2 regions of the Shewanella sp. GJ50-10 genome follow, and region 1 is predicted to be linked to the other one. Evidence: riboswitches for the same ligand, from Rfam matches in the RefSeq annotation. Region 1 holds a riboswitch; the other holds the start of a gene.
What was found. A riboswitch is a leader RNA that binds a small molecule or an ion and turns the genes downstream of it on or off. The one in region 1 is predicted to bind lysine.
Positions count from the first base shown of each region.

Region 2: it holds a riboswitch for lysine, as region 1 does, so the genes downstream of both, AC0L4E_RS12730 (Na+/H+ antiporter NhaC family protein) here and lysC (lysine-sensitive aspartokinase 3) in region 1, are expected to answer to the same signal.

Region 1 is NZ_JBVVSS010000001.1:3,666,584-3,682,328, reverse strand. Features, by position in the region: gene AC0L4E_RS15490 (M16 family metallopeptidase) at 55-1,755, opposite strand; gene AC0L4E_RS15485 (M16 family metallopeptidase) at 1,755-3,230, opposite strand; gene AC0L4E_RS15480 (L,D-transpeptidase family protein) at 3,399-4,364, opposite strand; gene lpxL (LpxL/LpxP family Kdo(2)-lipid IV(A) lauroyl/palmitoleoyl acyltransferase) at 4,823-5,749, opposite strand; gene hldE (bifunctional D-glycero-beta-D-manno-heptose-7-phosphate kinase/D-glycero-beta-D-manno-heptose 1-phosphate adenylyltransferase HldE) at 5,853-7,283, shown strand; gene AC0L4E_RS15465 (hypothetical protein) at 7,283-8,419, shown strand; gene AC0L4E_RS15460 (MipA/OmpV family protein) at 8,530-9,900, opposite strand; gene AC0L4E_RS15455 (sensor domain-containing diguanylate cyclase) at 10,083-11,096, opposite strand; gene arcA (two-component system response regulator ArcA) at 11,330-12,046, opposite strand; gene AC0L4E_RS15445 (DUF3293 domain-containing protein) at 12,731-13,165, shown strand; lysine riboswitch at 13,599-13,775, shown strand; gene lysC (lysine-sensitive aspartokinase 3) at 13,916-15,265, shown strand; gene AC0L4E_RS15435 (succinylglutamate desuccinylase/aspartoacylase family protein) at 15,306-15,745, shown strand, end outside.
Region 2 is NZ_JBVVSS010000001.1:3,017,880-3,033,624, reverse strand. Features, by position in the region: gene AC0L4E_RS12785 (YfaZ family outer membrane protein) at 172-711, shown strand; gene AC0L4E_RS12780 (small highly charged protein) at 811-972, opposite strand; gene AC0L4E_RS12775 (copper resistance protein NlpE) at 1,137-1,607, opposite strand; gene AC0L4E_RS12770 (patatin-like phospholipase family protein) at 1,659-2,804, opposite strand; gene AC0L4E_RS12765 (proline--tRNA ligase) at 3,022-4,737, opposite strand; gene AC0L4E_RS12760 (acyltransferase) at 4,967-5,584, opposite strand; gene tsaA (tRNA (N6-threonylcarbamoyladenosine(37)-N6)-methyltransferase TrmO) at 5,663-6,400, opposite strand; gene rcsF (Rcs stress response system protein RcsF) at 6,425-6,820, opposite strand; gene AC0L4E_RS12745 (H-NS histone family protein) at 6,974-7,378, opposite strand; gene AC0L4E_RS12740 (electron transfer flavoprotein subunit beta/FixA family protein) at 7,825-8,574, shown strand; gene AC0L4E_RS12735 (electron transfer flavoprotein subunit alpha/FixB family protein) at 8,577-9,500, shown strand; lysine riboswitch at 10,392-10,612, shown strand; gene AC0L4E_RS12730 (Na+/H+ antiporter NhaC family protein) at 10,689-12,245, shown strand; gene AC0L4E_RS12725 (M3 family metallopeptidase) at 12,420-14,555, opposite strand; gene AC0L4E_RS12720 (thymidine kinase) at 14,907-15,485, shown strand; gene AC0L4E_RS12715 (acyl-CoA dehydrogenase C-terminal domain-containing protein) at 15,677-15,745, opposite strand, start outside.

The DNA.
Region 1 (15,745 bases):
GGAATGCAGACTCAAACTCAGCTAAATGGAAACTGAGTATAAGGATATGATCCGCTAGTTTGCTGAAATACGTTTTATTGTCCAATTCGGTAACTTTTCATTAATGTCCTTGGTGATTTTATCTGCATCACCTCGAAGCACAATCGTTGGAACTCTCGATAAGGTTTCGATAGAGAGTTGCCTTAATTGCTCAGGGGTTAATGAGTTTATCGCATTGACTTGCTGCTGTGCTTGCAGGACTGTTTTACCTGATAACAAATTACGTATGTAATCGCTTTCCCTGCCAAAGGTGTTATCTATTGACAGCTGACGTTGACCCATTAAATATGTGGCAACGGCATCAATTTCGGTCTGACTAACAGTTTGTTGAGTTATTAATTGAGTGTGATCCACTATCCCTTTTATAAATGCTCCCGAATTTTCTAATGCTGTGCTGCCATAAAAATATAGATATTGGCTTAATGGTGCATCAATACAACGACCGTAAATACCATAGGTTAATCCACGTGTTTCTCGTAAATCATAAAACAATCTTCCTGTGTAACTTCTACCAAGTAAAGGCGCAATAGTTTTACAACCTAAGCTGCTATCAAGTGTGGTTGTTGTCGGTGAATTAAGGTTTCGTGATTGCTGTTTGTTATCTGTTACAAAGCCTAATCGAACTTGAGTTTGCACGGTATCAGGTGCATCGATGAGATAGATGGTTTGCTTTTGAGCAAGCTTTGAGCCTGAGTCTGAACCACCCCCTGAACTAGAGTCTGAGTCAACGTTAGGGTTTACGTTGAATGTTAAATTTTCGCCGGATACCCCTTGGCCATTTTGAGCACTGTGGTGACTGTTATTTTGCATCAACCAACTAGGCCATGTTATTTCACTGGACATAGTGTCATTAAAGTTATGGGTGCCATTAAGGTTATGGGTGCCACTAAGGTTATGGGTGCCACTAAGGTTATGGGTGCCACTAAGGTTATGAGTGCCAATATAGTCATGATTGCCAGAAGTGGAGCTAAATAAGTGCCACTGCATTTTGTCACGTGTTGAGCGATGTAATTGCGATAAACGTATAGACTCATCTAACGCTTTTACTAACTCTTGATTAGCAATATTAAGATTATATGGGTGCTGTTCGCCGAGTAATTGATTGCGAAATACTTTATCTATTTCAGAGCCTGTAAATGCACCAATATGCTTATTAAGGTTTAAATTTCGTTGGACAGTTTCGACATTGATATGAGTAAGTGATTCATCATTCCAGAAACCCAAGATGAGTGGCAGCATCTCTTCAATAGGTTGCGAACACTGCATAGTGGTGGCAATACTGTGGAGGCTTGCTCTAAATCGAATACTGTTATAACACGCTGAGATCTCTGGTGAGTGTTGTTGATTAGCAAGTTCACTAAGGCGCTGAGAAAACGCTTCAATAAGCACATCTGGGTTTTCAAGAGAAGAGGTTGCTGAGAGACCAATAAAGTAAATACGATTTAGGTTGTGGCTGTTTGTCGCAGTCTCTTCTATAGGCCATGTGTAAGTGGTAAAAATCTCACTAACCTTTACGCTTGTGGGTTCAATATGATGCTTTGGTGAAATGGATGCAGGTAACGCTTGTAAGCTAGGCGCCTGCTTAAGGGGAGTGAACTTAGGTAAGTTAGGAGGCTCTGCATCAGTAAACTTAATCGGCGAGTGCTGACAGCCTAGTAATACAAGACTACAGCTCAACAATATGCTGATTTGATATTTTCTCATCACAATATTCACTATAGCGCCCACCTTTCTAATGAGTCAGCAAACCCTTGAGGCATGATTTCTAACAAGGTTTTACCCCAACGGATGTACCAAGGAGGAAGTAGGTCAACTCTAACGGCTTTATCGATGAAGTATTGCTTTGTAACTCGCTGAATATCAGCTGAGGTGACAGCTTTGGTTCGTTGCCAAGGCTGTGTTATCGGATGGTACTTATCTCGAACTGAGGTATTTGAGAGAAATTTGGCTAAGGACTGACTATTGGTATAGTGCAGCTGAGCTTTATTCATGGCGATAGCTTTTAAACCGCACAAAGCCTGTTCATCAATACCTGCCTGCAGGACTTCATTAAACAAGGATTCTACCAAGTCTTGTAATTCATCTAATGACGTATTTGCTCTGGGCACCAATACAAGGTTGGTCACACCATGATTTTCCATGGTCAAGGGAATGGAGTAGCTGAGCATTTGCGGTGGATTTTCTAATGTGTTGGCTGAAAGTGCACTCTTGAGGTTCTGAAATAAGTAGCTTTGTAACAGGTTAATGGCTTCAAAGTCAGGATGGTTTCTGCCTACGGTGTGCCAAGCCATGAGTAATGCAGGCCATGGACCTCGCTCATCCACTATTTCAGTTTTAATTGCCATTGGGGTTACTGAAATAGCTGTGAACGTATCTTGAGGATGATTAGGGGCTTGCCAATCGGCAAAATACTGCCTAACGCTTTGAAGTGAATTATCTTCTAGTTTGCCCACTAATGACAATTGCATTGCGTCGGGGCGATAGTAGTGCAGATGAAACTGCTCAAGCTCGGCCGGTGTCGCACTCATAACATCTGCTTTACTGCCAATAATGGCATGGGCATAAGGGCTATCAGCTACTTGGGACAATAAAAACTCCATCGCAGGGCGAAGGTAGGGCTGGTTATCTATGCTAGTGGCTATTTCCTCAAGTACTGCGCCTTGCTGGTTTTTAACTGTGTCTTGAGATAAAACAGGGCGAATAAATCTGTCTGATTCAAGAAATAAGCTGAGCTCCAATGCCTGCGCAGGGATGGTTAAATAATAATTGGTATAGTCAAAGTGAGTGCTGGCATTAAAGCGGGCACCAATAGCGCTCATCTGTTGAGGGTAGCTATCCTTGGGCGCATTCTCGCTGCCTTTGAATAAGAGGTGCTCAAATAAATGGGCGTAACCTGTTTGACCTTCAGTTTCATTGCGAGAACCTACATTAAATTGACTGGCAATTGCTACTGTAGATTGTTGAGGGCGATTAACTTGCCTGACAACTAAGCCGTTTTCGAATTCATTGAGGTTTATTTGTTGTTCAATTTGTTGAAGTTGCTCAAATTGAGGCTTTAGATCGCATTGAAATGCATGTGAGTTAAATGGAAGTAAGCTCACTGCTAATACAAATATACAGTTTAAAAACAAAACTGAGACTAGGCTGTCATGCTTGAAATCAATGTTTAGGCAAGCTGTGCTTTTATCCATAACCGTTTTCAAACTTCCTCATTAATAAGACCAGCATTGAGATTTAGACTACTGGCTTAATGAGTGCGACTCAAGTGATAACTCTCTACTTAGAAAACAAAAAACGCTAAACAGTGATTAAACTATTTAGCGTTTTTAATTAAGTAAATACTTTTAATATGTGAGCCGTTATTCTGACTCGACAGGTGAGGCGTCTTCATCTAATTGAGCGTGCTGTATGCTATTAATCCGTGTCGGGATACCGGTGCGTTGCTCTAACAAGCGCTTTAACGTGAAAGAGTCCGTTTCAGCATGGGCAACAACAGAAGTGATTTTATTATCTAACGTTAGTGGTAACTGCTCAGTAGACTCAAACTGTTCAATCGTTTCAGATAAAGGTTGATGGACTTCTAAATAGCGATTTCCGTCTGGCTCAACGGTTGCTTTTATCGGTTGATTAATAAACTCAACGCGAGTACCGACAGGAACCGAACTGAATAAGTGCTCAATGTCTTCATCACGCAGTCTTACACAGCCCTGACTAACACGTAGCCCGATCCCGAAAGAGGCATTGGTGCCGTGTACAGCAAAGTAGTTACCGACATAAAGTGCAAATAATCCCATTGGATTATCTGGGCCAGCAGGCCAAACCGCTGGCAATTCTATGCCTTTAGCTTCATAAATTTTGCGGGTGTTTTGCGTCGGAGTCCAAGTTGGATTAGCACGTTTACGGTAGACTTGAGTCACCCAGTTCTCTGGGGTGTCACGGCCAACTTGGCCAATACCGATAGGCAATACCTCAACCGTATTTTTACCTTTTGGGTAATAATATAAGCGCATTTCGGCGCTATTAATGACAATCCCTTTGCGAGGCGTGTCTGGCAAAATTAGTTGATGAGGGATAACTAAGGTGCTTCCTGGTTTCGGAAGATACGGATCAACACCAGGATTTGCTTCCATCATGTTGCTTAAGCCTAATTGAAACTCAGCAGCTATCGCTTCTAGAGTGAGCTTTCCCTCAGGGACAACATAATATTGGTTTTCACCAATTAGGCGGCTGTCTTTGGCTGGCAAACGATATTCTATCGCGGCAGCATTCATGCTGGCTAAAAGGGTAGAAACAGCAATCACTGTAGCGCAAAACGACTTTAACATAAGGGCGACTTGTTCCTAATTTATGATGTATTCGGTTCAATATGCTAACTGAAATAAGTTGCCGAATCGTTAGCAAAAATGGTTATTGATAACTACCTAGCACGTTATTTTGAACTCTAAATAATACTTAGTCATTAGTTTGATGGTGTTAGGCATGGCATCGTTGATCATTTCTTAACTGATTTCAAGCTGGCCAGAAACTTTATTAGCATTTTCTCATTTGAGTCATGTAAAAGGTGACCGGATTTATTCACCTTTTGTTGCTGCTAATTGTCTAATCTACTTTGTTAGCCTTGTTTAAAGCTTAATTGAATTACGCTAAAGGTATTCATATTTCGCTTAGGGCTATTAATATTCGCTTAGGGCTACTTATATAGCTTAAGGCTATTAATATTCGCTTAAGGCTATTATTGCGCTTAACGCTATTATTTCGCTTAGGGCTATTATTGCGCTTAAGGCTACTTGTATAACGAAGGCGTTTCTTTAGTTGGACGAGTCTTAAATCGTCTATGAAGCCACATATATTGACTACGGTTCTTATCAATTATGTTCTCAATAATTTTATTACCACGAATCGCATCAGCCAATTCGTCTTCACCAGGGAAGTTATCAAGCGGCTGCATTATCTCCATATGATAGCCTTTATCGTCACTATTACGTTCGACAAAAAACGGTAATACTTTAGCGCGGCCGAGCTTGGCAAGCGTGGTTGCTCCGGTAATCGTGGCAGCTTCAGGCACGGCGTACAGTGGAATAAATACCGCACTTGAACGACCAAAATCTTGGTCTGCTGTATACCAAATAACATCTGGATTACGAAGGCTTCTGACCATATTGCGTAAGTCACGCTTTGGTACTAAGCCTTTATTAGAGCGCAGGCGACCGCTAACTTGCAGGTATTCCATAACAGGGTTATCGTGCGGACGATAAACTCCAATCCCCGGTTGGAATTGACCAAACATTCTTGCGCCCATTTCTAGCGGCAAACAATGAACGGCAAATAAAATAACTCCGTGGCCACTATCGAGGGTATCAGTGACATGCTGATCGCCTTTCATTGTCATGTGACGCTGTATTTTATCGTTTGACCACCACCAAGCATTGATCGTATCAAAAATGGCTTTGCCGGTTTCTTCAAAGTTTCGTTTAAGCAGTTGTTCTCTTTCTTGCTCAGGCATATTAGGGAAGCAAAGCTGTAAGTTTCGCTCAGCTGTATGCTTGCGACTCTTGGCAAATTTAAGGACTAATCTACCTAAACCAGCACCCATAACCATTTGCCAACGTAACGGTAATAGTTGGGTAAGTCTCATAAAACCAACACCTAACCATAAAGGCCAGTGTTTAGGATGTAATAAATGAGAACCAAATTGTGCTTTTTCTACCACGAATAACTCATCCAAATTTCAAAATTAGTTTCTATTCTAACTTAATTTTATAGCAAAATTAGGTACAATCACGGTTTAAGTCAGCAAAAAGAAAAAGTTTACTATGAAGGTATCTCTCCCTGCATTCGAAAAAGCCCGTGTTTTAGTCGTCGGTGATGTCATGCTTGACCGCTATTGGGTTGGTCCCACAGGCCGAATTTCACCAGAAGCACCTGTACCTGTAGTAAATATTAAAGAAATTGAAGACCGTCCAGGCGGCGCTGCAAACGTTGCATTAAACATTGCAGCGTTAGGTGGGCAAATCCAACTTGCTGGCATTGTGGGCGCTGATGAAACCGCGCAAGCATTGACCGTGGGCGTTCAAGCGCAAGGTGTTGAGCCTCGCTGGTTAACGGTTGCTGAAAAACCAACGATTACTAAGTTACGAGTCTTTTCTCGTAATCAGCAGTTAATCAGGTTAGATTTTGAAGAAAAATACGCTAAAGCAGACAGCGAAAACCTGTTTGCCAGCAGTGAAGCTCTTTTAGATGACGTTGATGTATTAGTGCTGTCAGATTATGCCAAAGGTGCAATTGATTCACCGGTTGAATTTATTGCCAAAGCACGTGCGAAAGGTGTGACTGTTTTAGTTGATCCGAAAGGAACTGATTTTGGCAGATATCGCGGCGCATCACTACTGACTCCGAACATGAGTGAGTTTGAAGCGGTTGTAGGAACAGTAACCGATGAAGCTGATTTAATTGCAAAAGCAAAGCAGCTTATTAAAGAACATAAATTTGATGCCATGTTAGTGACTCGCTCTGAAAAGGGCATGACGCTAATTAGCCAAGATGAAGCTGAATTACATATCCCTACTGTTGCCCGTGAGGTTTATGATGTAACGGGTGCTGGCGATACGGTTATTTCAGCATTAGCCACGTCACTTGCTGCGGGCAGCACGATGGCGCAAGCATGTTCTATTGCAAACATTGCTGCTGGTGTAGTTGTTGCCAAACTCGGTACGGCGACAGTGAGCCGCATTGAGTTAATTGAAGCATTAGCCTTGAATCAAGGTGAGTCTGGTTTTGGTGTAGTGAGTGAAGATCAACTTGCTTACGCACTTGAACAAGCACGCTTACGTGGCGAAAAAGTGGTAATGACCAATGGTTGTTTTGATATTTTACATGCTGGGCATGTGAGTTACTTACAACAAGCCAAAGCGTTAGGCGATCGCCTTATTGTCGCGGTGAATGACGATGCATCAGTGAAGCGTTTAAAAGGTGAAGGTCGACCGGTTAACCAAGAAGATCGCCGTATGGCAGTGCTTGCTGGCTTAGCATCGGTTGATTGGGTTATTCCTTTCAGTGAAGATACGCCGCAGCGTGTAATCAGCCGTTTGTTACCTGACTCGTTAGTAAAAGGTGGCGATTACAAAGTTGAAGAAGTTGCTGGCGGCGCTGAAGTGATGGCAGCGGGTGGCAAAGTTGAAATTCTTGGTTTTGAAGATGGCGTTTCAACCACTGCGATAATTGAAAATATTATGGCGAAAAAGTAATGCAGATATCGGCACTGTATTTTCTAATCAGTGCCGTTAGCGTTAGCGTTAGCGTTAGCGTTAGTGCTATGGATATGGCTAACGCTGACTTTGATTCAAGTTTACCTATTACTTCGACAGCTAACAGTCCAAATTTAGCTGTCAGCTTAGATACTGACCTCCTTCCTAATTTAAAACATAGCACTGATTATGCACTTCAGTCAGAGCTTGAGCCAGAACCAGAACTAAAGCCAGAGCTTGATTTAGTCGAACAAGACAGTTATTCCCAAGTCTCATCAAAAACTCTTGCTGAATCATTTAAGTCTACTAAATTGCACTCTGTTAGAAGTGAATCAGTTGCAGGTAAAACAGCACTGTTATGCCCAATTGACGAATACGAGCAATGCCTTTGGCAACTTCCAAATACTGTGGTTCGTCAGTTACCAAGTGATGATGCAATTATTTTAACTTTGGGTTTAAGAAGCGCTGTGGTAATGCCTGTTATTGATAGTGAAATCGCAGGCGTTATTGTGCTGAATAATTTGTTGCCTGTATTGTCTCAAAGTGTGGTGGTAGATGGAGATATATACCAATTAGATTTAGCCAAACAAAGTCAATTAACTTTGTGGCATGAGATCGGTCATTTGGAAAATATTGCTCAGCAAGGAAGAGGACTTCCAATTCGATTAAGTCACTATGAGCATGAATGGTTAGCAGATATTTATCTGACATGGCGTGTAGCGCATCAAACCCAGAATCTAACTCTTGCATGGCAACAGTTTCATCGTCGCAATATGGCTGTTATCAATAATAATGACAATATGAGCCATTGGAGTTCTCCGCAATTATTGTGGCTACTGACTCACTATAAACAAGAAGATATAATTCAATATGATGAATATAGCGACTTTGTCACTGAGGTGTATCCGCAATTTTTGTCGATTGAAAACACCGAAATGATGGAGATATCTAGCTTAATTCAGCGTACTTTTACTTCTGGCACTTCGCAACCTTTACCTAGGTATATGTTTTGGCGTCAGGCTCGTTTAATTGAGGTGTTACAACCTACGCTTGTGATGTTGATGGGGAGCTCATCGGCTGATCAATGGTTGATTGAGCAGTTTTCGGAAGCGACTAAATTGATTAATGCAGAATAAAAAAACCTGCAACTTAAATAAAGAGCAGGCTTTTTTGTACGAATTAGTGATAATTTACTAATACTTCAAATGATCAATGTTGCAAGTTATTAATGCTTCAGGCTCGTCATTTAAAAATGCCATTGGACGTACACAGTGTTGTAATTACTGCCACCTTTAATGCGGCCAAAGGCTGAGCTCGTTTCAAAAATACCCGAGCGATGGTGGATACTATAACCAAGCCATGCATTGCTAAGTGGAGCATGATTAAAGACATCTCCAATATTCACATCGAATGAGAAATCTAGATAGTTGAGTAGCTTAGACGGTCGATAATCTTTTTCATCCAGCTCACTTCCTTCTATGTAGGTGACTTCTGAAACATATGAAAGCCCTTCAGCGACACCAATCCGAAAACGCCAGCCTAAATCAAGGGTGTAAAAAGCTTTAACGCCGATAACACCTTCGGCTAAGTTATCTTGGACTTCAGAGTCATGGTGCCATACACCACCGGCAGTAAAATATAGGTCAATTGGTAGAGTAAATAGGCTGTCGGAAAGTGGGATACCATAGAACAATGAGGTTAGTTGGTTATTATAGCGATCGCCTTTTGCATTACCCGTTAGAATATCATTGAGATTTGAAGGGGTTGCCCAGCCATGAGCGACTCGTAAAAACTCGCCGCTTTCTTTTGGTACAGGATTATTATTTGGTCGCTTAGCGTCAGGATAAAAGCCAAAACCAAAGAAGGATTCAAATTGATATTGATTTTCAATGGTTGGTAATTCGTAAATGTCATCTTCAAGACGTGTGACCCCGAAATTGGCGAGTAAATATAAGTTACTCGCCAAATGGTATTTAGCATTAACCCCCGCTGAAAAAGCTAAACCCGCTCCAGGATCTATTTGATCTAAGCCATAATAATGCTCGTTAAATGAGTCGCTTTTCCATTGGAATTCAGCGTAAGGGTTAAGCTGCCAATCGCCACCAGTCCAATGATATTGGGTGCGCGTATAACCGTAGTAACGTTTGTCGCCATCACTCATAAAGGCGGCATCAGCTTCTAAACCATCTTTTTGAAATCGATATTGGAAACCAAAATCAAACGCATCAGATTGAGTTTCATTTTGATATTCTTTGGGAATATCTACAAAGCGAAATCGACTGTAAATATTTACTTGATGCTCATCATTTTTCCATAAGTGAACACCACCTTCTAATCCATCTAAAAAGAAGTAATCATTTTCAAACTCAATAAGCGGCATGACATCGGAAACAACATCATCCTCTGTTGCATAAGGAATGTCTGCGCGGCGTGCACCAATTCCCACACCCCACTTTTGGGGGAAATAGTCTACATTTTCACTACTTTTGGATTCCGACTCCGCTTTTGATTCAGATTGAGTGGTAGCTAATGGTTCTACTTCGATATTCTCACTGGCAAAAACCGTTAGCGGGCTTATACATAAAAAGAGGGGGATATAATGCGAATAACGGGACATAGTCATAGCTACCAGTAATGAATTTGAATAAAAAGTTAACAATTAAGAGGAAAGTTAAAACCTAAAACTATTAGGGTTTACAGCAACTTTGAAAGGATTATAGCATGGAGGGTCTTCAAAATAGTCAAATACGGTGCTTTTTATAGCAAGTTGTTAACTTTTTAAACGAAAACAGAATTAGCTTAGCCGATGACTTGAGAAATGGTTTTAGGTTGTTGCCAAAAAGAGTAGTTATGTTTTCCAGCTTGTTTTATCCCGTACATAGCATTATCAGCTTGCTCACAGACTTTAGTAAATTTATCGTCTCTTCCAAAACAGCTTATGCCAATGCTTAACCCTAAAGATACAGGTTTATCATTGATAGATTGGTGTTGCTTAAAGTGGCTTATTAGAGCCCCGGCAAGAATACTGATTAATTGATATTCTGAAATTGAAGTAATGATGACAAATTCATCGCCACCAATTCTGGCTATTTTAGCTTTAGCCTCAGGTAACAATGTCTCGCAATAATGCTGCAGAGTACCGCTGATTTCTATTAAAGCTAAATCACCAAAACGATGACCATGACGATCGTTTATATGCTTAAAGTTATCAACATCAATAAACAACAGCGTACCAGAGTTGAACTCTCTTTCTACCTGCATGCTTTTATAGACTTTCTCTGCAGCGGCGCGGTTGAGTAAATCTGTGAGAGGATCGCGGTGGGCTAGCCGAGCTAAATCTAGTTGATAGCGTTTCTCTTGAGTGATGTCGATATGGGTTCCGAGAATTTTAAGCGGACTGCCATCTGCTGCGTACTCAACGATTCTTCCTCTATCTGATACCCAACGTTCACTACCATCTTTGTGGATCATACGATGTACTGCTTGGTAAATGTCTTCTTTTCCTTGTATATGGTCGTCGAAGGCTTTTATTACCCAATCTTTATCTTCAGGGTGGAGACTACCTTTCCAGCTTTCCATGTTGGCGGCGTATTCTTCACGGGTATAACCCAGCAATGAGCCCCATTCTTGATTATATATCCGTAAATCACCCGTTGGCACATGTTGCTCCCACAAGCACAGGCCAGTGCCATCTAGCGTAGCTGATAGCTGTTGTTGTATCTGGTTTCGCTGCAGTTTTAAAGCTTCGTTTTCACGTTCAAGCTTTGCAATTTGTGCTGTTAATGCTTCAATTTTTGAAGCTTGGGTATCCATTTTGCTATTCATCCATGCTTTAGGTGAATTGATATTTGTACGATTATTAGGCTCATTAGTCAATTGTGTAAATTAATTTGCTGAACTCTTTTTATTTAGCGTAAACCATCACTATTCTTCGGTTTCAAAAATAGTGAGAGGTTTAGTTGGGGCTGACATTAGCTTTGGAAAAGGATAGATAATAAAAAAGCCAAGTCATGGACTTGGCTTTTTTGTTTTCACTTAATGTGAAATTAGTCTTCTAAGTTACCGCAAAAACGATAGCCTTCACCGTGAATAGTCGCGATGATTTCTGGCGTATCAGGTAAGCTTTCGAAGTGCTTACGGATGCGACGAATCGTTACGTCAACAGTACGGTCATGTGGCTTAAGTTCACGGCCTGTCATCTTCATTAACAGGTCAGCACGAGTTAAGATTTTGCCTGGGTTCTCAACAAAGTGAAGCATCGCACGGAATTCACTGCGTGGAAGCTTGTAAGATTCACCTTGTGGGCTAACTAAAGAACGGCTGTTGATCTCTAAGCTCCAACCGTTGAAACGGTAGAACTCTACAGAGCCTTTTTCTTCGATTTCTGCACCAGCACTGTTAACGCGAGTTAATAGGTTGCGAGCACGGATAGTTAATTCACGTGGGTTGAATGGCTTAGTGATGTAATCATCAGCGCCAATTTCAAGACCAAGAATTTTGTCAACTTCATTATCACGGCCAGTAAGGAAGATAAGGCCGATGTTGTTAATTTCGCGAAGTTCACGAGCTAACAATAAACCGTTTTTACCAGGAAGATTGATATCCATAACAACAAGATTAATCTTATTATCCTGCATGGCTTTGTGCATTTCAGCGCCATCGTTTGCTTCAGTTACTACATACCCTTCTGCTTCAAAAATACTACGCAGTGTATTACGGGTTACAGCTTCATCTTCAACAATAAGAATGTGTGGGTTTTGCATGTTATTTACCTAAATTAAAAACAATTCGATTCTAGTCATGTTGCACTAGGGCGGTGGCGCTACTTAAATAATGAAAGCGCCGATAATTTATACATTTCACGATAGGTGTTTATCTATGTCTGCCCTGAACAAAACACGCTTCATGACTAGCTACATTATATACACTCAGCTTAATACATTATTAAAAAGAAACATTCGTGACATAAATGTGATCATAAAAAATCAATATTCCGATTGTATGATGAGTTCTAACTCACTCACAATCAGTCGAAAGATCTATTAAAACAAAGATTCATTACACTATGAGATTAAATTGCTCATAAAAGTTCCTTGGCAATTTAATATTGTCCTATATTTGTATCATCTAAAATGTAGAACAAAATGTTCAAGCTTGAATAATTAATGGCTAAATAGTGTACCGATTAATGTAACAGCTTGTATCACAACTTATAGTTATGTAGCAAAATCTAGCTAGTGGTGATTATTGTACTCGTTTTAGGCATTTGTTAACAAATGAAATGTTAACAAATTTACTCTCCATAATTGTTACAAAATTGGTTTTTTAGATAAGTTATTGATTTTATGTGATAATATAATTATTGTTCTTGTGACTTGAGTCACATGGGTATTGTCGCGACATAGGGTTTGCTACACTTAACTGGGTTCAATAGAGAATATTAAATGATGGATAATTTAATCGATAGCCTTTGGCACAAGTATCAAGGAACACAATTTTTACTAACACAAGGCCTATCTAACGATATTCCTTTCGCAATTGTCACAGCTCATAACCCTTTGGGAAATGTTTTGACTCCCTGTCAAAACCGCTTATTAGATCGTCGCTTACAGCGGAAGATTGAACAATACAACAGCCCTTATCGTTCTTTAATTGGTGCCGCTCCTGATTTATCCCATATGGAGAAAAGTTGGGCTGTGTTTATTGATAAGCAACAAGCACTGGAGTTAGGTCGAGAATTTAAACAGCATGCAATTTATTATGTTAACCAAGGTTTATTGTCATTGGTAGCATGCGGCGAAGCCCCTGATGCAGAAGTGATGATTGGTGATTTCTTTGCTCGCTCGCAAGTGGTGAATGAGTTACCTGATTTACATGAGTAATTTGCGCAGTTACTCAATACCTTTAATTGAGTGGCCAAAATAGCAAATGTAACGACTCTCAAGCTGTATTTGTTGTTTAACTGAAATCGGGAATTGAATTGTTGCTCTATAATTTTTATTGGATTTGATGAATTTTAGTCAATTAAACACCTATAAACGCTTTATTGTGAACCGATAAATGATTTCTGGTTATGGTTTATGGGCTTCAAATCGATTCATTCCCGCTTAAAACATCCGATAAACTGTTTTTTACCGTCTTCTTTGTTACTGTATTTAAAGTGTTTTAGCTTTTATTTTTAGTAAATCACCACCTTTACGTTTTTAAGTAAATAAGTGTCCTGTTTTTAATATTCTGTTATTTGGTAAATTTATTACACATCTGAATTGACTTGGATGTGTATTTATTGGTATTTTTCATTTTCTTCCTTAGGGAAGAAACAGAAGAGGAGCGTTTGCTAGGTAGTAAGTTTGAGGAAAACCAATTCCGATGACGACTTATGAGGGAGATTAGCGCCGAGATATTGCAAGTGATTGGTTTCACTTCATGTCGGTCGATTAGGCTGAATCCTAACGATTGTCACCTATTAATTGGTGGAGAGCTTCTGGTGAAAGATTGCTGTTTCCCTTCTTTAAGGGTGCGTTATCACTGCACCAGGCTCTTCGAACGAAGTAAGTTCGGAGTGTAATCATGTTTTTAAATCTTGTTTTTCAATCTGTATGTTTTAATCAGTTTGCCGCAGAGGTGTTGTCATGAGTTTAGTCGTTGCTAAATTTGGAGGCACATCAGTTGCTGATTTTGCAGCGATGAATCGCTGCGCAGATATCATTCTTGCAAATCCCAATACCCGTGTTGTTGTCGTAAGCGCTTCAAGTGGTGTGACTAACTTGTTAGTCGAGCTGACTCAAGCGAACGTCAATGATCAGCGCCGCATGACCTTGTTGACTCAAATAGCACAAGTACAATATGACATTGTAGATAAGTTAGAACGTCCTCAAGATGTGGCCGCAACCATTGATAAACTCTTAAGTCGTATGTCATCACTCAGCGATGCATTAGTGCTTGATAGAAGTAAAGCCATTATTGATGAGCTTTTATCAATGGGTGAGCAATGTTCATCGTTATTATTTTCTGCTGTAATTCGTCAAAAGGGCACACCGTCAAGCGCGTTTGATGTCAGACAGGTATTGAGAACTGATAGCCACTTTGGTCGTGCGGAACCACAAATCGAGCAGATTGCTGAGTTGGGGGCTGCGCATTTAGCGCCGCTTTTAGCTGAGCAGGTTATAGTGACTCAAGGGTTTATTGGTGCCGACAGCGAAGGTCGTACGACGACATTAGGTCGCGGTGGTAGTGATTACTCTGCAGCATTACTCGCTGAAGCATTAAAGGCGGATGCGGTTGAAATTTGGACTGACGTCGCTGGGATTTACACTACTGATCCACGTTTAGCGCCTAATGCTCGACCTATCCCAGAAATTAGCTTTAACGAAGCCGCTGAAATGGCTACTTTCGGCGCAAAAGTATTGCACCCAGCGACTATTCTTCCGGCTGTTCGTCAAAAGATTCAAGTGTTTGTCGGTTCAAGTAAAGCACCAGAGCAAGGAGGAACTTGGATCCGCCATCAAGTTGAAGAAGTCCCAGTGTTTCGCGCAGTAGCGCTAAGACGAGATCAAACACTATTGAACTTACATAGCCTACAAATGTTACATGCACAGGGCTTTTTAGCTGAAACGTTTGCAACGCTCGCTAAACATAAAATTTCGGTCGACTTGATTACGACCTCAGAAGTGAATGTATCACTGACTTTGGATAAAACTGGTTCTGATTCAAGTGGCCAAGGCTTATTAAGTGAGTCACTACTACAAGAGCTATCGCAGCATTGCCGTGTTCGAGTCGAAGACAAGTTGGCATTAGTAGCAATTATTGGTAATAAAATTGCGTCAACTGCGGGTATCTGTAGCCGCGTGTTCTCTGTGCTTGAAAACCATAATGTACGGATGATTTGTCAGGGCGCTAGCCCGCATAATTTATGTGTTTTAGTGGCAGAGTCAGAAGCAGCTGATGTGGTAAATTCACTGCATCAGAATTTATTCGAATAATGTAAATCACTATTTCTCATGAATGTCGGTGGCTAATAATATGACTGCAGCAAGTTTTACTTCCAAAGCATTGGTATCAAGTGTGGCGTTAGGTGAGTTGGCAACAGGCCAAACACTGACTGCGCCGATTTATACTTATAAGGGAAGCGATGCAAATGCTGCGTCAGTTTATATTCAAGCCAATGTCCATGGAGCAGAAGTACAGGGTAATGCAGTCATACATCAGTTAATGACAATGCTTGAAGGCTACACTGTGCTTGGTGATATTCATTGTGTTCCATTAGCGAATCCTTTGGGGATAAACCAAAAAAGCGGTGAGTTTACTTTAGGTCGATTTGATCCTATCACTGGGGTTAATTGGAATCGTGAGTATTATGAACATGCCGCCATCGTTGCTGATATCCCTCGTTGGTTTGAAGCAAATAAACAGCTGAATGATGTAGAGTTATTTAGTGCATTTAGACAATTGTTACTAAGCAG
Region 2 (15,745 bases), 650 kb from region 1:
CCAATCGCGAATGGGTATCAATAATTAACAAAATGCGGTGTATGTTGCTTCTGTGTGTGCAGTTTGTGTGTGTATTGCTTGAACCGTGAGCGATACAACTGATTTATAAAGACTAAAGATTTTAGCTCAGTATAATCTCGGCAAATTAAGTTTATGACCGAGGTTTGTAATATGAAAAAAATCATTTTGGCAGCTGCGATGGCTGTCAGTGGACTATCGTTAAGTGCGACTGCGAGCGAAGTTACATTTGGCTTAAGTGAGCATGTGGTATCTGCTAATTTAAAATCAAATATAAATCCTCATACAAACCTTGAAGGTGGGTACATCTATTCTGATAAGAAAGGTCATCTTGCTGAGTTTGCAATGCATATGACTCATCAAACTGGTGCACATACTATCGAAATCGGTCCTAAGTGGACATCGGTATGGTTTGATGACAGCCCAGATGGCAGTGTCATTTCTGTTGGTGGACATTATACGCTCGCCTTAGGCAATAAAATCTCACTTCACGGTGATGCTTATTATGCACCATCAGTATTATCGTTTTCAGATGTTGACGGATACACAGAATTAGGTGCAAAAGTGCAGTACGAATTTAACCCTAATATGGCTATTTTTATCGGTTATCGAAATATGAAGTTCCAATATGATGGTGGTTCGGACAGATCGTTTGAAGACGGCTTTTATATTGGCGGCACTTCGCGCTTTTAAGCGAATAAATTAAAAGTGTTGTTGTGGCGATAAAGTCATCGACAACAAAAAAGCAAGTTGCGGGGCAACTTGCTTTTTAATCGAATAAGTATAAACACTTTAGTGGTACTGGTTTACTTCAAAATCCAACTCTGCGTAATCATCTGCATAACGACGCTTAACATCTACTCTGCGTTGCTTGAGCTTCTTCGCTTTTGGCTTTTCTTCAACTTCGTTTTCCCAAAGGGCGTCGTCGATATCAAATTTGTAGTATTGAGACATATCTCTTTCCAACGTGTTTCTTAAACTGATTGATGACCACATAAAAAACATGATTGTTCAACTCAGTGATGAGTCGTACTCACTTTGAGTACACGGTCATTTTTACCTAATTTTAATTTGGAACGAAAGCAAAAAAAATCACCTAAGACGGTGAATTTTATTGTTCAATCTTTTGAATGTGATGATTGAGGCGAACCATTTGATCTTATTAATGATTCATCGGGGAGCTCTGCAATTTTATTTACTATGTATTTATCTTCATCATCGCCGCGAATACGTTGGCTTTCGACATTCAGTAAATACATTTTTCCATCAACGACTTGATAAATTTGGCCACGGTCTAAATAGATAATATTGCCGGTTTTATCCCAGTGAAATATGCCGCCATTTTTAAATGGAAGGGGAGTTTGTCCTAGATGTTCAGTAGAGATTTTATATTGGTTCGGTGGTATTAAAGTGAGGGTTGTCTTCATGCCATCACAACTTGGGCATGGAAAGGTGCCTTGATAAACCCCTGGCCAGTCGACGGTGTGTAAGCTTCCCTTGGCAGGGTCTGGGTCGAAAGTTAATTGTGGTTCAGAGCAAGCGGTGAGCATTATGGCTACTATCGCTACAATTATCCTTATTGCGCTCATGAGCATTCCTTTGGTGTTTAAACTTATTGAGTCGGCTATGACTTACATAACTTACTTGTTACTTGTGAGTGTTGGGTCGATATTAAAAAACGCTTTGATGGTATCAATTTGCGTCATTGCATCTTGGTAACCTAATTCAATTAAAGCACTCGTGTAGGCTTTTTCAAATAATAAATATGAAACGACACTGGAATCAGTTTCGCAATCAACCCCAAAAAATTTAAGTAACACCCTGATAGCAATAGGTAACTCTTTAAAATATCGCGCGGCAATTTCACTTAAATCTTCACTGGGTTTTATCACCAAAGTATCAATTTTTCGTAAATTTATTAGCTTAGCATCGGCTTCTGGAATTAACGCTAATGTGGTGTTAATCCGCTCTAACCGCTCCAAATCACTGTTTAAAGTATCTGAGAAAATAGTATCGAGCAAATGACCTGCAATGGTGGCTGTTTTGGGATGAGCATCGACTTCATTATGATGCTGTTGATGAGGGCTATCGAGATTAATCACCATAATTTTATCTGCGCCTAAATGTATAGGGCTGGATAGTGGAGACAGTTGATGCACTGAACCATCACCAAAATAGGCTTGATTCAATTTAATCGACGGAAAAACCAGTGGAATGGCAGATGTAGCCATTAAATGATCTGTGGTTAAAGTGCAGCGATTTCCTTGCCGCCTAGCTCTTTGCCAGTCACTTACACTGCTATTGGCTTGAAAGAAGCTGTAAGAGTGAGAGTCGTTGTAGCTTGATGCATCTAAGCTAATGGCTTTGAGTGCACCGCTGCCGATATTGCGTTCAATACGCTGAAAATCAATTAACTGGTTAAGCAGGCTGCGCAGTGGTGCATTATCCAATAAGCTGCCAGCATCAGTATTCATTTTATCGCTCTGTAGGCCTTTAAGCGCCATTTTACACAGATGTTTAAATACTCGAGGAAACGATGAATGATAGACTTTTTTCGTTTCAAAATGACGCCATACCCAATCTAGTTTTTTAACGCCTAAGTGAAAACATGAAGCGTGGGTGGCTAAAGATGTGGCGTTAATCGCACCAGCAGACGTACCACTGATTATTTCAAACGGAATGTGATGATTACGAGGGTACAGTTGAACTAAGGCCTTTAACACCCCAATTTGATATGCTGCTCGTGCGCCACCACCGCCTAAAACAAGTGCAATTGATTCTGACAACTAAGATCTCCTTCCTAATGACTAACGTCATGATATCAGTATGGTTAATAATATCTGGTTCGACGAGTAATTGAACAATTATTTCATCTTTAACTGGCAGAGTTTTTAAGGCTGGGCAAATGCTTAGGCATAAAAAAACGCACCTTATGGTGCGTCTTTATCTCGAAAGGCCTTAATGTAAACTAAGGCTTTACGATTTGGATAAGGTTAAATTGAATTAGCCTTTAATTGAAGATTTGATGAAATCAACAATTTGATCAAATGGGATATCTTGCTTCTCACCCGTGCGGCGGTTCTTATATTCGAATACGCCAGCATCGATGTTGCGGTCGCCAATGACGACAACGTGCGGTAAGCCAACTAATTCCATATCGTTGAACATCACACCAGGACGCTCTTTACGATCGTCTAGTAAGATTTCAATGCCTTCAGCAGCTAAATCTTTATATAGCTGTTCAGCCATTTCTTTAACGCGATGAGATTTGTGCATGTTCATTGGTAAAATACCCACAGTGAACGGTGCAAGTGACTCTGGTAACATCATGCCGCGCTCATCATGGTTTTGCTCGATTGCAGCAGCAACGATACGGCTAACGCCTGCACCATAACAACCCATCATCATCACTTTAGACTTACCGTTTTCATCGAGTACGGTTGCGCCCATTGCCTCTGAGTAGTTGGTACCTAACTGGAAGATATGACCCACTTCGATGCCACGTGCAAATGCATAAGTACCTTTGCCATCTGGCGTCGCTTCACCTTCAACCACGTTACGGATATCCATAGCATGAGCTATTGGTAAATCACGTTCCCAGTTGATGCCGAAGAAGTGTTTACCTTCTTGGTTAGCGCCGGCGCCGAAATCACTGATAACAGCAACATCTTTGTCGATGATAATTGGCATTTCAAGGCCAACAGGACCTAATGAGCCTGGGCCTGCACCCACAGCCGCTTTGATTTCTTCATCGCTAGCAAATTCAAAAGGTGAAAGCACAAGTTCGTGTTTTTCAGCTTTTAATTCATTCAGCTCATGGTCGCCACGCACTACTAAGGCTACCAATGGTGCTTCTTCAGTTGCGCCTTTAACGATCAGCGTTTTCACTGTCTTAGTGATTTCAATATCAAATTGCTCAACTAATTCAGCGATAGTTTTTGCATTAGGCGTATCAACAAGGGTCATTTCTTGTGATGGCGCAGCTAATGTTGCTGTTGGTAGTGGAGATTCAGCTTTTTCGATATTAGCGGCATAGTCGCTATCAGTTGAATAAGCGATTAAATCTTCACCGCTGTTAGCCAATACGTGGAATTCGTGGGAAGTGTCACCACCAATTGAACCTGTGTCAGCAATAACAGAACGGAATGCTAAGCCCATGCGCGTGAAGATATTATTATATGCTTCATGCATTGCAGCGTATGTAGTGTCCATACACTCTTGATTCAAATGGAAAGAGTAAGCATCTTTCATCAAGAATTCACGAGCACGCATTACGCCAAAACGAGGACGAACCTCATCACGGAATTTAGTTTGTACTTGGTATAGGCTTAGTGGAAGTTGCTTATAAGAGCTCACTTCTTTACGCACTAAGTCAGTAATCACTTCTTCGTGAGTTGGACCAAGTACGAAGTCACGGTTATGACGGTCTTGGAAACGTAATAATTCAGGACCAAATTTTTCCCAACGACCTGTTTCAACCCAAAGATCTGCAGGCTGAACTAACGGCATTAAGATTTCAATTGCACCTGCTTTGTCCATTTCTTCACGGATGATCGCTTCAACCTTACGTAAAACACGTAGGCCGCTCGGTAACCATGAATATAGACCTGATGCATTACGACGGATAAAACCCGCACGTAGCATTAATTGATGACTGGCAACCTCTGCATTTGCAGGGGTTTCTTTTTGTGTTGAAAGCAGGTAATTGCTAACTCGCATTCCCAATGTCCACTTAGTAACTATTAATGGGCGACATTTTAGCACTTGCCACGATGTTGTCACCAGATAATTGATGCGAAGAATGCTTTATTGTGGCGGTTATAGAAGAGAGTTAATCGGCTAGGTTGTCAGCGATGTTGCTAACAACCAACTTAGCGGAGTAAATAACACTTATTTAAGTCAGGGCTAAGCCATTATGAAGTGCTTTTTAGTGGGGTAATTTAACAGGCTACTTATCTCGTCTATCGCCAATGATTTTGGCAGGATTTCCCGCAACAATGGCAAACTCAGGGACATCTTTTGTCACTATGCAGCCCATGCCGACGACGGCTTGATTACCAATTTTAACACCATCAACAATACCAGCTTGTGCGCCAATCCAAACATCATCACCTATGGTGATGCCTTTTGCACTAACAGGCTGCTGATAAATGGGAGAGTCTACTGACATGCCATGGTTAAAAGCATAAATCGTCACGTTATTGGCAATACGTGTTCTATTGCCAATGTTGATGCCGACTCTACCACCATCGAATGAACAACCATGATTAATTGCCACTTCATTCCCCATAGTGATTGGCCCATGTAAAAACACATCGGCGGCAATCATGCATTGATTGCCGATTTGGATATCTCGGCCACGCTCTGCAAATAAATGCGCTTCAGGGGCAATAAAACATTGCTCACCAATATGAATCGTTTCTACTTGCATCAATAATTGTTGAATGTCGTCTTGCCAAGGTTTAGCCCATAGCAAATGCTTTTCTTTTAATGAAAAATAAAGCCAAGGCATCCAAGATAAGCGTTTTTTATGTTGGCTTTGATAGTCAGGTTTATCATTTGTCATGGTTTTGGGCTTTTTTATTGTGCATTTAATCAAAGATAACAGTAGGCAGTTACCGCAACTTGGACATGCGTTGAGTTGTTAACATACCGAGGTTGGCTTTATTTCAATCACTTCAATTTTGTCATTATTAATACGCCAAAAAATATCGATATCATATAAGGCCACTTGATATATTTTAGGATCTGACTTTGCTTTTTTATATGCAGGACGAGGGTCTTGAGCTAAAACATCATTAACCACTTGCTGTAAATTTACCAATTGCTCAGCGCTAGAATAATCAGCAATTTGTTCTTGTGCTAGTGGGCTAAATTCAACGTCTATAAGTTTAGGTGCCGACTGTGCTATTCCACCACTGGCATTATCAATAGAGTCAGAAAAAGGAATATAGGGTTTAATATCGATAATGGGCGTGCCATCTAATAAATCCATTCCTGATATTTCTAAACAGACTTTGCCATTGCGTTGCACCACGTTGTGTAATTTAACCACAGACTGACCAATACCGTTTGGTCTAAATGTAGAGCGAGTGGCAAATACACCTAACTTTTCATTTCCACCTAATCTTGGTGGTCTAACGGTATTTTTCCAACCCTGGGCTAAGTTTTCGTGAAAACAAAAAAGCAGCCACAAGTGAGAGTATTGCTCAATACCACGAACTGCATCGAGGTTATTAACATGTGGAGCAAGTTCAACCCAGCCTCGTACATTTACCAACCCAGGTTGTCTTGGTATTCCAAATTTTTGTTTGTACGGTGTGTGACATATTGCAACAGCTTCTATCTGAGAACTAAAAGACTGTTCAGAATATTTATTCATTTATTTAACTAATATATTTAACGGTTATTCAGTAATTTCAGTTTTAATTGCTTGGCCGACACAAAAGGCTTGGGTATAACAGGTATTGGTTTTCTGTTCTGTTAATAAGCACTTTTTCACAATTAATCCATTGGCACCTAATTCAACTGCTTTTTTACGAGCTTCTGTGCGAGCATCTGCGATATTAGCTGGCACGCCAGCTTCAGTTTCTTGGCAAGACTCGCCTTCAACTAACCCGACAATTTCAAACGCACCTTTAGGGCGCTCACCATCTTTGTATAACACTACAGCTGCAGGTTTGAAGTATTCATCAATCGCTTCACCGTCTAAATTACTGTTGAATGTGTAATTACCTGAACAAGCTGATAAAAGTAAAGTCGAAAGGGCAGTGAATAACGCAAGCTGACGAGAAGTGTTCATAATACGGCCTAATTCTTTTGAGTGCATTAAAGAGGGTTTTATTGGTTACAGTTTACATGGCTAGCAAGGCTGTGGAAATACTTGCTGATTGAGATATGCAGATAAAAAAAGAGCCTACCGAAGTAAGCTCTTTAATTGCAGAAAAGATAACCTTTATTCCATGCCAGGAATTAAAAAGTCTTCCATTTTCTTGCCAGCATCAATTTGCGTTTTAAATACAGTTGGCATACGGCCTTGGCCTGTCCACTGAATTAATTCACCTTCAACTTCAATTTGATATTTAGCTGGACGTGGAGCGCGTTTCTTTGGCGCCGGCTTAGCAGTGACTTCACCTAAATCTTCAATTGATAAACCACTGTTTTCAATTTGAGCTAATATTTCAGCAATACGTTCGTTGCGTTCTGCATTTGCTTCTAATTCAGCTTTTTCGTCTTCTTCTCTTTCAGTAATAATCTTTTCAAGTTTTACTGAAAGTTCACGTAAATCTTCTAGTGATAACTCTTTTACTGCAGCTTTAAAACGACGACCATGTGTTAAAATTTCTAAAAAGTCACTCATATCAATGTGCATCCTAATGATTTTAAATAATAAGTATCTCAAGTAATTCTGTGGCTATTAAATAATACTTATCAAAACTCTTGATTGTTTAATTGTAATCAACCGAAAGTGTAAATTGATTTGACCATTTAAAATGTTAAAAAAATAATAGTAGAAAAACACGGTTACTTGAATCGGCTTTAATAATAGAAACTAAACTTGTTTGGATCAAATAAAAAAATCATTAAATGAACAAAAATTAAATAAAAATGCGCAATTAAAGCGATAGATTAATAAATTATTACAAAATACAACTTATTTAGAAGCATCAACTTAACCAAAAAAATATAAAACAAGTGTTTGACTTCGGTTGACGTTAACGTTAACAGGACGTAAAGTTGTGCCATATTGCATTGGTGACAACCAATGTGCCATCCACATACATTGAAGGTGTAGAAGGAAATCCCATGAAAGTATTGGTGCCTGTAAAGCGCGTAGTCGATGCCAATGTGAAAGTCAGAGTAAAGGCTGATAACACAAATGTTGATACTGCTAATTTGAAAATGGCGTTAAACCCATTTTGTGAGATTGCTGTAGAAGAAGCAGTTCGATTGAAAGAAGCGGGAAGTGCGACAGAGATCGTGGTTGTCAGTATTGGAGCAAAAGCTGTGCAAGAACAGCTACGTACGTCAATGGCGCTGGGTGCAGACCGCGCTATTCATGTGCAAACAGATGAAGAGTTAGTGCCTTTATCGATTGCTAAAATTCTTAAAGCTGTGCAAGAAAAAGAACAAGCGGACTTAGTGATTTTTGGCAAACAGTCAATTGATGGCGACAATAACCAAACAGGTCAAATGCTTGCTGCATTAACCCAAATGCCTCAAGCCACGTTTGCATCAGAACTTAAGTTAAGCGCTGATGGCGCTGAAGTCACCCGTGAAGTGGATGGCGGTTTACAAACACTTAAAATGCCGCTTCCTGCTGTTGTGACAGCAGATTTGCGCCTAAATGAACCACGTTACGCTTCACTACCAAATATTATGAAAGCAAAGCGTAAGCCGCTTGAGACGCTTTCAATTGACGATTTAGGTGTGAGCTTAAAAGCACATCAAAACATCGTTAAGGTGACACCTCCTGCTGAGCGTCAAGCTGGGATCATGGTGAGTTCAGTAGCTGAGCTAGTTGAAAAGTTAAAAAATGAAGCGAAGGTGATCTAATTATGGCCATTTTAGTATTAGCAGAACACGACAATGCAAGTTTGAAGCTAGACACTGCAAAAGTGGTTAGCGCGGCTACAGCTATTGGTAGTGATGTTCATGTATTAGTTGCTGGCAGCGCATGCGGTGCAGCAGTTTCTGCTGCTCAAGCATTAACAGGTGTAAGTAAAGTATTAGTTGCTGATTCAGCTGCTTATGAAGCGCAAATGGCTGAAAACTTATCTGAGTTAGTGGTTAAGCTTGCTGGAGATTACGACTATATTGTTGCAGCTGCCACCAGTGTTGGTAAAGATACACTTCCTCGCGTTGCTGCACTTTTAGATGTAGCACAAATATCTGAAGTGATTGAAGTGGTTAGCGCAGATACGTTTGTGCGTCCTATTTATGCAGGCTCAGCCTTAGCGACAGTGCAAAGCTTAGATGACAAAAAAGTATTAACCGTTCGTACCAGTGCGTTTGATGCTGCGGGTAATGAAGGTAGTGCTGAAGCTGTTACCGTTGATTTTGTTGCTGAAGCTAAAACCGTGTTTGTTTCACAAACACTCACTGAGTCTGAACGTCCTGAATTGGGTAGTGCAGGTGTGATTGTTTCTGGTGGCCGCGGTATGGGCAGTGGTGAAAACTTTGCTATTTTAGAAGCGTTAGCAGACAAAATGACTGCAGCAGTAGGTGCATCTCGCGCCGCTGTTGACGCTGGTTTTGTACCGAATGATTTACAAGTAGGCCAAACAGGTAAGATTGTTGCGCCTGACTTATATATCGCTGTCGGTATTTCTGGTGCTATTCAGCATTTAGCGGGTATGAAAGATTCTAAAGTCATTGTTGCTATTAACAAAGACCCTGAAGCGCCAATTTTCCAAGTGGCTGACTATGGTCTTGAAGCTGATTTATTCGATGCTATCCCAGAATTAACCAACGCATTATAACTATCGCTGACAGTCCCCAGTCTGCTCCCTGTGGCTGTTATTGATTTGATATGAGTGATTGGACTAAAAAGGTTTTTGTCTTACAGGCAAAAACCTTTTTTAATGCCTAGAAAAACAATTAGGTATATTTGGGAAGCTATTGAACAGAATTTTATCGAGTATGATTGGATTTATTTGGGGCTTATTGGCTGAATTTATGCAAATTAAATCGCTATCAATTCCTTATTTGTTTAAAGTTCTTATTTAGCTAATGTCTCTTTAATAACTAAAGTCTTCTTTATCTGCTGAAGGTATTCTAATTCGCTGAAGGCTCTTTATTAGTTGAAAGCTCTTTAAATCGCTGAAGGCTCCATATTATTTACCAGTTATTTAAATAGTCTCGAATTTACTCATATTCAATATTTTAGTTTCCTAATGTAAATGTAAAATATTCTTAGTTAAGTATATGCTCTAATTAATCAGCCTCAGTTATTTTTCATAGCTTAATGGTTAATTTGGCAATGCGATATAAGGCCCATTTACCAGCTTGTTTACCTTAATAACCATCAGTGGCACTTTCTAATGCGGCAGTTTATTACTAAGTGCATCAACTGAATTAATGACAGTGAAAGTTATCATCTTCAATCAATTGCTAGAACTGCGAAACTAACCTCATCAATTAATAAAGAAAGCATAAAGCGGCATAATGAAGTGAAATGGTCGTTATTGATGGATAAACCTTCGTTTGCTAACAAATCGTTACACCACTGATAAGCTGCTGTGGTGTTTTTTGGTTGTGATGTTATTTCTCACAAGATAAGCTACTTTTATCTGGTAATTAACCTCGTGCTTATGTTTGTATAGTGGCGTGTAGCAGCAGAGAGCTTCAAATCAGGCTCTCGCACTGCTGAATACATAAGTAGAGGCGCATCAAATATCAGTAAGGTTAGGTTGGGTGATACCAATAACTTAGCGTGAAAGGATTTGGTGCCGAAGTGAACAGGTTATATCAATGCCGTTTGCTGGGGCAGTTTCCGAAAGGGGCTGCACTGTCATAGTAATTTTTATCCGTGAGGATAAAACAATGGATATCGATGTTGATATCGATATTACTGTGGAGTGCTACTGAAAAGATCCTTGTCTTCGCTTCCTGCGTTGTCTTGCCTTATCAGTTATCCTCCATTCGTACTCAACGAAGAAAATATAAAAATGATGATAACAAGTTATGCCGATTCGGCACTTTCGCTTTTGCCTCCTGTAGTGGCAATTATTTTAGCAGTGGTAACACGTAAAGTTCTTCTTTCACTTGGCTTAGGTATTCTTGCTGGTGTTGTACTTTTAAGTGACTTTTCGTTTGGTGCGGCTGCAAGTCATTTAGTTAGCACTGTGACAAGCTTAGTGTGGGATGACGGCGCGTTAAACGCGTGGAATCTACAGATTATTGGCTTCTTAGTGGTATTAGGGATGATCACCGCATTAATCACTGTAAGTGGTTCTGCACGAGCATTTGCCGATTGGGCACATCAGCGTATTCGTAATAAACGTGATGCTAAGCTGATGACTATGTTTTTAGGTTGTGTTGTCTTCATTGATGATTACTTTAACAGTATTGTTGTTGGTTCAATCGCTCGTCCTATTACAGATCGCTATCATATATCTCGCGCAAAACTGGCTTATTTATTAGATTCAACTGCTGCGCCAGTGTGTGTTATCTCGCCAGTTTCAAGTTGGGGCGCGTATATCATCGCACTTATCGGCGGCATCTTAACAGCACATGGTTTTGCTGACACGGGTCATTTAAGCGTGTTCCTGCAAATGGTACCGATGAATTTCTACGCCATTTTTGCTCTATTATTATTACTTTGTGTTGCTATCTTCGGTTTAGATATCGGCCCAATGCGTCAACATGAACGCAATGCCCAAAAAGGTGAGTTGTTTGACGAAAGCAAAGGCTTACCACCAGGTGCAACAGCTGATTTACCAGAAGCAGATACTGGTAAAATCATGGGCTTGTTCCTACCAATTTTTGTATTAGTTGCTGCAACGATTTACTTTATGGTTTCAACAGGTGCTGATGCACTTGCTAGCGAAGGCCTTAAGTTCAGTGTGTTAGGCGCATTTGAAAACACCGAAGTTAGTGAGTCATTATTTTACGGTTCATTAGTGGGTTTAGTGGTTACTGTACTGCTAACAATCCAACAAAAAATCAGCACTAGCATGATGTTTACTGGCCTTAAGGTCGGTGCCAAATCAATGCTTCCAGCTATTTATATCTTGTTATTTGCTTGGACTATCGCATCTGTGATTGGCGAGCTTGAAACAGGTAAGTACATGGCAAGCCTTGCGACTGGTAATATTCCGTTTGCATTATTACCTGCTGTATTATTTTTACTGGCTGGTTTAACCGCATTTTCAACCGGCACTAGCTGGGGTACATTCGGTATTATGTTACCAATCGCTGCCGATATGGCGATGGGCAGTGACAGCACTATGATGTTACCAATGCTTGCTGCAGTATTATCAGGCGCGGTATTTGGCGACCATTGTTCACCAATCTCAGATACCACAATTTTGTCTTCAACTGGTGCAAGTTGTCATCACCTTGACCATGTTATGACCCAATTACCTTACGCGGTTATTGTGGCGGTATTAAGCTTAGTGGGCTACACAGTACTTGGGTTTACTGGTTCTGTTGCTATGGGCTTTATTACTTGTTCTGTATTGTTTGTATTGGCTGTATTAGGGCTAAAAATTGCAACCAAGTAATGCTATTGAAGAGCTCTTTTGAAGGGCTCTTGTGAAGGGTTCTTGTAAAGAGACCTTAAAGTAACTATTTATAAATTGCTTTAGACTTTAGACTTTAGAGTTTAGAAAGTAAGCCATAAAAAATGCCACTCAATCGAGTGGCATTTTTGTATGTGGGTTATTCAAATCTTAGATTTATTTTAGTCCACGACGTTCTAGCAGGCCATCTGTCGTCGGTGCTTGGCCTCTGAAGTTTTGGTAAGCTTCCATTGGCGGTACACTGTTGCCCACTTCACGGATAGTTTTTCTGAACTTCATGCCGATTTCACGGTTTAAACCACCTTGGGTTTGCACGTAAGCAAAGGCATCAGCAGCTAGGATTTCACTCCACATGTAAGCATAGTAACTTGCTGAGTAACCACCAGGGAACGCATGGGCAAAGTAAGTTGAGCGGTAACGAGGCGGTACTGCTGGTAAATCTACGCCATGTTTCTTAAGTGCATTAGCTTCAAAGGTTTCAACATCTAGCAGCGGTGCATTAGCATCTAATGCGTGCCATTCTAAATCAAGTAGCGCAGCTGACATGTACTCTAAGGTATCAAAACCTTGGTTAAAGCTTCTTGATGCTAATAACTTTTGCAGTAAATCATCAGGAATTGGCTTACCTGTATCATAGTGTTTAGCGTAATTGGCTAATACTTTAGGGTGCGCAGCCCAATCTTCTTCAAATGTTGATGGGAATTCAACAAAGTCGCGAGATACAGAAGTGCCCGCAAGTGATGGGTATTTCACTTTTGAGAACATGCCGTGAGTACCGTGACCCATTTCATGGAACATGGTGGTTGCTTCATCGTAGCTGACAAACGTAGGTTGGCCTTCTGGCGCCTTTTTAATGTTCATCACGTTTACTACAACAGGCTTTTGGTTTAGTAACTGAGATTGCCCCACAAACGAGCTCATCCAAGCGCCGCCACGTTTGCCTTCACGGGCAAAGTAATCAGCGTAGAAGATTGCCATGCTGCTGCCATCTTCATCGAACATCTCGTAAGCTTTTACATCAGGATGGTATACAGGTAAATCTGGACGAGGCTTAAGCGTTACGCCGTAAAGCTCTTGAAGGGTAAAGAATACGCCGTCTTCTAATACACGGTTAAACTCAAAGTAAGGCTTGATTGATGCAGCATCAAGATCGAATTTTTCTTTACGTACTAACTCAGCATAATAAGCCCAATCCCATGGCGCTAAAGTAAAATCACCGCCTGTTTTGTTGATCATCGCTTGAATGTCAGCAGCTTCTTTTTGGGTGTTTTCAACAACGGCTGGCACCATTGAACCGAACATGTCGTATACCGCTTCTGGTGTTTTAGCCATTTGCGGTGCTAAGCGGTAATCAGACCAAGTGTCAAAACCAAGCAAGTTAGCTTTTTTAGCTCTTAACTGGGCTAAACGTGCCACTAAAGAAGCGGTCTCGTTATCACCTGTCAATCCGCGATTAGCTGATGCTTCCCAAACCTGTTGGCGTAGTTCACGGTTATCTAGCTGGGCTAATACAGGCTGGCGTGTCGTGTTGGTGATGTTGAGAAGGTATTGTCCTTCAAGTCCAGCCGCTTCAGCGTCAGCTTTTGCCGCTGCAATGGCTGATTGGGATAAACCTGCAAGTTTGCTTTCATCATCGACTTTAACTGCAATCTCTTTGCTGAGTCTAAGTAGTCGCTGAGCAAACTCGTTGGTTAATGTTGATTGCTCTTCATTCAAGTCACGAATTTTTTGTTTTTCAGCTTCTGTAAGTTTGGCTCCAGCAAGGACAAAACGCTGATGATAAACTTCCACTAAGCGGGTTTCTTCTGCGGTTAATGAACTGGTAGTGCGGCTATCGTAAATTGCTTGAATACGGCTGAATAACTCAGGGTTGAGGTTAATATTATCTGAGTGTGCCGCCATTTTTGGCGCCATAATTCCTTGAACTTTTCGAAGTTCTGGATTGCTGTTTGAGCCCGTTAGGTTATAAAAAATGCTAGAAGTACGAGTGAGTAATGTACCGCTTTTTTCCATTGCGACAATGGTGTTTTCAAATGTTGGCGCCGCTGGGTTATTGGCGATATCTAAAATTTGCTGATGATGCTGGGCCATACCAAGCTCAAGCGCTGGTTGGTAATGTTCATCTTTTAATTGGCTAAAATCAGGCGCTTGATATTGCAAGCTACTGGCTTGCAGTAATGGATTTTGAAGCTGCACTTGAGCTCCTTGTTCTGCGCTGTCTGAATGGGTGTTACTGCAACCGCTTAATGCGAGTGTAGTAGCAATGGCTACTGCGACAATTGATTTATGCATCGACTTTCTACTTCCTTAATTATAGTTGTTCATGCAATTTATCAATTGTTTCTTAATCGTATATGAAGATTTTGCACTTTCGTGATACCTGTAGCTGTTGTGAAGCATTATGGCCTGAAAATTGTGATCTAATTCATTGCAAAATGTAAATATTGTTAACGTTTTGAGGCTTTAAAGAAGGGCAGGATTGGATGTATTAGCGAGCTGTTAAGAGGTTTGAGGGTGATGAATATGAATAACCTTACAAGAAATACTGCTAGCTGCCTCACGCTATTTAATCCCAGCGTGGCTTATCTATAAATCGATTCAATGATAGACTAAGCACGATTATAACAATAAGGATCTCCTGTTTTGGCACAACTTTATTTCTATTATTCGGCAATGAATGCCGGCAAATCAACATCACTTCTACAATCATCTTATAACTACCGTGAACGCGGCATGAATACGCTTGTAATGACAGCGTCAATCGATGATCGATATGGTGTGGGAAAAGTTGCCTCTAGAATAGGGATCGAAACTGAAGCGCATGTTTTTGGCGCTGAAGATAACTTATCAAAGATGATTGAAACTGAGCTTGAAACCCAAAAGTTACACTGTATTTTAATTGATGAGTCGCAGTTTTTGAGTAAAGAGCAAGTGAAGCAGTTAACTCATGTGGTGGATAATTTAGATATTCCAGTACTTTGCTATGGCCTTAAAACTGATTTCCAAGGCGAGCTGTTTAGTGGCAGCCAGTACCTATTAGCATGGGCTGATAAATTGGTGGAGTTAAAAACCATTTGTCATTGCGGCCGTAAAGCTAACATGGTGGTACGTCTTGATGGAAATGGCAAACCAATGCGCGAAGGTGAGCAGGTGGCTATTGGTGGTAACGAAAGCTATGAGTCTGTGTGTCGTAAGCATTTTCGTGAATTTATTTGGGATTAATAAGCCCAGTTACCAGTCAATAGGTTACGAGCCAATAAGCCTCGAGCAATAAGCAACGAGCCAATAAGTAATATGGCAATTTGAATAAATAAACAGCGCCTATTGGCGCTGTTTTTGTTTAGCTTTCATTTTGCTCATCAGCGGTTTCATATCATGTTAATTGATGTTGATACCGCTAAATTAACGCGTTATTAAAAGTCAGCTTCGTCAAAACCTGCAATCTGTGCGCTACTCATTTCAACTTGCTTACGCAAGCTGCG